One region of the Clostridium sp. TJA038 genome, then DNA from elsewhere that is predicted to be linked to it. Evidence: riboswitches for the same ligand, from Rfam matches in the RefSeq annotation. Region 1 holds a riboswitch; the other holds the start of a gene.
What was found. A riboswitch is a leader RNA that binds a small molecule or an ion and turns the genes downstream of it on or off. The one in region 1 is predicted to bind S-adenosylmethionine.
Positions count from the first base shown of each region.

Region 2: it holds a riboswitch for S-adenosylmethionine, as region 1 does, so the genes downstream of both, AC4FQV_RS08565 (Na+/H+ antiporter NhaC family protein) here and metK (methionine adenosyltransferase) in region 1, are expected to answer to the same signal.

Region 1 is NZ_JBZEFA010000001.1:62,043-65,202, reverse strand. It holds gene nagA (N-acetylglucosamine-6-phosphate deacetylase) at 1-561, shown strand, start outside; gene metK (methionine adenosyltransferase) at 647-1,822, opposite strand; SAM riboswitch class I at 2,054-2,158, opposite strand; tRNA gene AC4FQV_RS00345 (tRNA-Tyr) at 2,231-2,316, opposite strand; tRNA gene AC4FQV_RS00340 (tRNA-Thr) at 2,322-2,397, opposite strand; tRNA gene AC4FQV_RS00335 (tRNA-Tyr) at 2,421-2,506, opposite strand; tRNA gene AC4FQV_RS00330 (tRNA-Thr) at 2,512-2,587, opposite strand; tRNA gene AC4FQV_RS00325 (tRNA-Val) at 2,610-2,685, opposite strand; tRNA gene AC4FQV_RS00320 (tRNA-Tyr) at 2,690-2,775, opposite strand; tRNA gene AC4FQV_RS00315 (tRNA-Thr) at 2,781-2,856, opposite strand; gene AC4FQV_RS00310 (hypothetical protein) at 3,016-3,160, opposite strand, start outside.
Region 2 is NZ_JBZEFA010000004.1:75,992-79,151, forward strand. It holds gene ispF (2-C-methyl-D-erythritol 2,4-cyclodiphosphate synthase) at 124-594, shown strand; gene AC4FQV_RS08565 (Na+/H+ antiporter NhaC family protein) at 700-2,004, opposite strand; SAM riboswitch class I at 2,108-2,272, opposite strand; gene AC4FQV_RS08570 (pyridoxamine kinase) at 2,346-3,160, opposite strand, start outside.

The DNA of each region.
Region 1 (3,160 bases):
AAGGCAACTTATGAAGAAGCTATGGAAGGAATAAAATGTGGTTGTTCTCATGCTACGCACCTTTTTAATGCAATGACTCCATTTACTCATAGAGAACCTGGAGTTGTAGGTGCAGTTTTTGATAGTGAAATAACTACTGAAACAATATCTGATGGTATTCATATAGCATATCCAAGTTTAAGAGTTGCATATAAACAAAAGGGAACAGATAAAGTTCTATTAATAACTGATGCTATGATGGCTTGTTGTATGCCTGATGGAATGTATACATTAGGTGGTCAAGATGTTGAAGTTAAAAATGGTGCTGCAAGATTATTAAGTGGTTCTTTAGCAGGTTCAATTTTAACATTAGATGTTGCAGTTAAAAATGTATTTTTAAATACTAATTATCCACTTAATGAGGTTATAAAAATGGCTACTTATAATGGTGCAAGACATTGTAAAGTAGACGATAGAAAAGGTTTAATTAAGGAAGGTTATGATGCTGACTTAATTCTTTTTGATGAAAATATAGATATAAAATACGTAATAGTTAATGGAAAAATAGTTCATAAAGCTTAAAAAATTTATTATATTACAAAATTAATTTTATGAACTTATAAATAATATATAAAAAAGCTTAGGATTTTTCCTAAGCTTTTTTATATTAAAGATATTTTTTTATTTCTTCAACTTTATTTAAGTTTTCCCATGGAAGGTCTAAATCTGTTCTTCCAAAGTGTCCATAAGCAGCTGTTTGTTTGTATATAGGTCTTCTTAAGTCTAAGTCTCTTATTATAGCACCTGGTCTTAAGTCAAATACCTTATTTATTATATCAACTATTTTTTCGTCAGAAATTTTTCCTGTTCCGAAAGTATCTACTATTATTGATACTGGTTTAGCAACACCTATAGCATAAGCAACTTGAACTTCTAATTTATCTGCAACACCTGCAGCAACTAAGTTTTTAGCTACCCATCTAGCAGCATATGCAGCTGATCTATCAACCTTAGTTGGATCTTTTCCTGAGAAAGCACCACCACCGTGTCTTCCATATCCACCATAAGTGTCAACAATTATTTTTCTTCCTGTTAATCCAGCATCTCCTTGAGGTCCGCCTATAACGAATCTTCCAGTTGGATTTATATAGTATTTAGTATTTTCATCTAATAATTCTGCTGGTATAACAGCTTTTATAACATGCTCCATTAAATCAGCTTGTATTTGCTCTTGAGAAACCTCAGGACCATGTTGTGTTGAAATTACTATTGCATCTATTCTAACTGGTTTGTCATCTTCATACTCAACAGTAACTTGAGTTTTTCCATCTGGTCTTAAGTAAGGTAAAGTTCCGTTCTTTCTTACCTCTGTTAATCTTCTTGATAATCTATGAGCCATAGCTATTGGTGCTGGCATAAATTCTTCAGTTTCATTAGTAGCAAAACCAAACATCATTCCTTGGTCTCCTGCACCTACTGCATCTATATCAATTTTTTCTCCTGCTCTTGATTCTAAAGCTTCATCAACACCCATAGCGATATCTGATGATTGCTCATCTATTGTAGTCATAACTGAACAAGTTTCACAGTCAAATCCATATTTAGCTCTATCATATCCTATATTTTTTATAGTTTCTCTAGCTATTTTAGGAATATCAACATAACAGTTTGTTGTTATTTCTCCCATTACAACTACTAATCCTGTAGTAACAGCTGTTTCACAAGCAACTCTTGCATTTGGGTCTTTTTCAAATATAGCATCTAAAACTGCATCTGAAATTTGGTCACAAATTTTATCTGGATGTCCTTCAGTAACTGATTCTGATGTAAATAATCTTCTCATGATTTAGGCTATCTTACACTTATATTAAGATAGCTAATTCACCCCTTTCATTTTTTATTTATCCAACCCTATATATTCAACAAGTAATATTTATTATCTTCCCACGACTTAAAATAATATATTTTTTGTTTATTAAAATCATCTTAATGCGCGCCTTTAAAATGATTTTAATAAAAAAATCTCTTCTTAAAGACTTAAGAAGAGATTTTAGTTATACACTAAATTTATCTTCTCTCATCTTGTAAAGAATTTCTTTACCGGAATTGGCACCTTAGTGAATTTCACTGGTTGCCGGGTTTCATAGGGCCTGTTTCCCTCCACCTCTCTGGATAAGAGTATATAAATACTAAATATTCTATTTTAAATATATTATTTTAACAAAGAGACACTAAATTAAGTGTCTCTTGCTGGTGGTGGAAGAAGGATTCGAACCTTCGAAGTCGTCCGACAACAGATTTACAGTCTGCCCCCTTTGGCCACTCGGGAATTCCACCACATTTGGAGCTGATGATCGGACTTGAACCGATAACCTGCTGATTACAAGTCAGCTGCTCTGCCAATTGAGCCACACCAGCATATTTATATTTTATTTTTTAATTGGTGGTGGAAGAAGGATTCGAACCTTCGAAGTCGTCCGACAACAGATTTACAGTCTGCCCCCTTTGGCCACTCGGGAATTCCACCACTTATGGAGCTGATGATCGGACTTGAACCGATAACCTGCTGATTACAAGTCAGCTGCTCTGCCAATTGAGCCACACCAGCGTATTTATTATTTTATTTTTAATGGTGGTCGCAACAGGGATCGAACCTGTGACCCCCTGCTTGTAAGGCAGGTGCTCTCCCAGCTGAGCTATGCGACCTTATTGGTGGTGGAAGAAGGATTCGAACCTTCGAAGTCGTCCGACAACAGATTTACAGTCTGCCCCCTTTGGCCACTCGGGAATTCCACCACTTATGGAGCTGATGATCGGACTTGAACCGATAACCTGCTGATTACAAGTCAGCTGCTCTGCCAATTGAGCCACACCAGCGTATTTTTAACTTCTATCTCTTGGCTCATCGCCAATCGACAAGACTTAGTATATATTGTTATGCTTTTTATTTCAAACTCAATTTTAAGCCATTTAAAGATATTATGTTAATTTATTTTTAAATTACTCTTTTTTTCTCCAATTTACTTCTTTTTTAACTTATATTTTTTCTTCTATTAGCGATATATTTATAAAAGGATTTAATAATTCTTTTACATACTCAAAATCTTTATAGGATAGCTTCTCTTGAAGTATTTTAAATATATCAATAGCTGCCTCTAACTCATCTGTTCTTTTTATGTGC
Region 2 (3,160 bases), on a different contig from region 1:
TATATTTTTTAACAAATAAAATTTATAAATATATTTAATTACGTATGTAAAGCTATAATAATTTATAAACTTTATATATAATGTAAACATACAAACTTTAAAATAAATTACGAGGTGATTAATATGAGAATAGGAATGGGATATGATGTTCATAAGCTAGTTGAAAATAGAGACCTTATATTAGGTGGCATAAAAATTCCATATGAAAAAGGGCTTTTAGGACATTCAGATGCTGATGTTTTACTTCACGCCATAATGGATTCCTTACTAGGTGCTGCTGCTTTAGGAGATATTGGTAAACACTTTCCTGATACAGACCCTAAATATAAGGGAGCAAATAGTTTAAAACTATTAGAATTTGTTGGCAAACTTTTAGAAGAAAATAATTATAAAATTTGCAATATAGATTCAACTATAATAGCTCAAAAACCTAAAATGGCACCTTATATACTTACCATGAGAGAAAATATTGCTAAAGTATTAAAAATAAATTTAAATCAAATAAACATAAAAGCTACAACTGAAGAAGGACTTGGCTTTACAGGCTCAGGTGAAGGAATTTCTTCTCAAAGTATCTGTCTTTTATGTAATTAAAAATAAAAAAACTTACAATCTATATTAAGATAAAATAATAATCTTAAAATAAGATTGTAAGTTTTTTTAGCCCCAATTTAAATAAAAAATACTAAACTTAATTTTTTAAGCTACCTCAAGCTCCTCATTATTTTTAGTCTGTCCTTTCTTTTGGAAAAATGCTATAAATATTATTGCACTTATTCCCATTAAGTATGGATAAAATAAAAATTTCATTATTTCAAAGGAACTTAAGCCTGTTAAAGCTGCTGCTGACATAAGTTGAGCACCATAAGGAATTATTCCTTGAACTGCACAAGAAAACATATCTAATATTCCTGCAATTCTTTTTGAATCTAAATTATATTTATCTGAAATATCTTTTGCTAAAGGTCCTACTGTAACTATAGCAATTGTATTATTTGCTGTACATGCATCAACTAAACTTACTAATAATCCAATACCAAACTCAGCACCTTTTTTACCGTTTATTCTCTTTGTAACTAAGTTTAAAACGTAATCTATTCCTCCGTTTGCCTTTATTATTTCAACAATTCCTCCAATAATTATTGAAATTAGTATAAGCTCACTCATTCCACCTATACCAGTTGATATTGAAGTAAAGAATGTTTTTACATCTAAAGAACCTGTAAAAAATCCAATAGCACCTGCTAAAACTATTCCACCTGATAAAACAGCTATTACATTAGCTCCCATCAAAGCTGCTATTAATATTCCTAAATAAGGAATTATTTTTATAAAATTATAATCATAATGTCCTACTGAAGTATTAGCTCCACTTCCTAAAACCGTATATATAATAATAACTAAAATTGCAGCTGGTAATATAACCTTAAAATTAACTTTAAACTTGTCCTTCATTGCACAGCCCTGTGTTTTTGTAGCTGCTATTGTTGTATCAGAAATCATTGAAAGATTGTCTCCAAACATAGCACCTCCAACTACGGCACCTACAATAAGTGGTAAAGCTATATCTGTTTTATCTGAAATCCCCATTGCAATAGGAACGATAGCTGCTATAGTTCCCATTGATGTACCTAAAGATATAGCTATAAATGATGATATTACAAATATACCTGCAACTAATATATTTTTAGGTAATATTGTTAATCCTAAATTTACTGTAGACTCTACAGCTCCCATGCTTTTAGCTACTTCTGCAAATGCACCAGCTAATATAAATATTAAGCACATTAAAATTATATTACTATTTCCTGCCCCTTTACAAAATATCTCTACGTTCTTTTCAAGTCCTCTTTTTCTATTTGTAAATATTCCAAATAAAACTGCGATTATTCCTGGAACTAAAACAGATACAGAGTAGAAGTCTTTCATTACTAATGAAGTTCCCAAATAAATAGCTACAAAAATTATTAATGGTAATAATGCTGAAAACTTTCCTTTTTTCATTTTTTTCCTCCTAATCTTAATCTATTTAATAAATCTATCTTTATCCTACAAAATAAAAAAACTCCTATCCTATGATAGAAGTTATTATTCTTACAGATTCGCATTCTTATCTCTCAGTTTCTACCGCAGGATTTAGCACCGCTATAAATCTTTGCATAAGAAAGCATACTGACTTATTTAAAAGTTTAAATCAGTATTATTTTAACCGCAAAGAATTACCGGTTGCTGGGTTTCACAGGGCCAGTCCCTCCACCTCTCTTGATAAGATTTATTAAATTTTGTTTTTTTAATATTATCATTCTAAAATTACTTTGTCAAATAAATTATATGACATTAATAATTTATTTACTTATTAATTTATATAACAATGCTTCTAATAATATGCCTTCATTTTTTGGATAATTAAACTTTTCGCTATACTCTATTGCTTCTGCAATAAAATCACAAGATTTTTCTAAAGCCTTCTTAACATCCTCTCCTTTTAATATCCATCCGATTAAAAGTGAAGCAAAGGTATCACCTGTCCCACAATAAAAAGCATTTATTTTTTTATGAGAGTATGTATAAAAAATCTTCTCCTTCTTATCATAGAGTACAGTATCAATATATTCATCACCTTTTGAACTTGATACACTTGTTATTATACTTATTCTAGGTCCTAATTCACTTAAATCTATTAAATACTCCTTTATATCCTCTTCACTTAAATATTCTTTATATTCTCTTCCTAAAAGAAAAGAGGCTTCTGTTAAATTTGGAGTTATTATATGTGCATCTTTTATAAGTTCTCTCATTTCTTCAATTATTTCAAAACTCATGCCATCATAAAGCTTTCCCCCATCAGCCATTACAGGGTCTATAAGAACTAAAGTATTCTTCTCTTTAAATTCTTTTATAAAACTCTTTACAAAATTAACTTGCTTAGGGTCTGCTAAATAACCACTATATATACATTTAAAATCTAGATTTAATTTTTTCCAATGTTCTTTAGTTTCATATATAAAATCTGTTAAATCCCTAAAAGCTGGTTTTCCAAAGCCATCTGTATGAGTTGACAAAACTGCTGTAGGCAAAGGACACACTTGATTTCCCATTGAAGATAACACAGGTATTATTGTTGCTAAAGCCGCTCTTCCATAGCAAGACATATCATGAA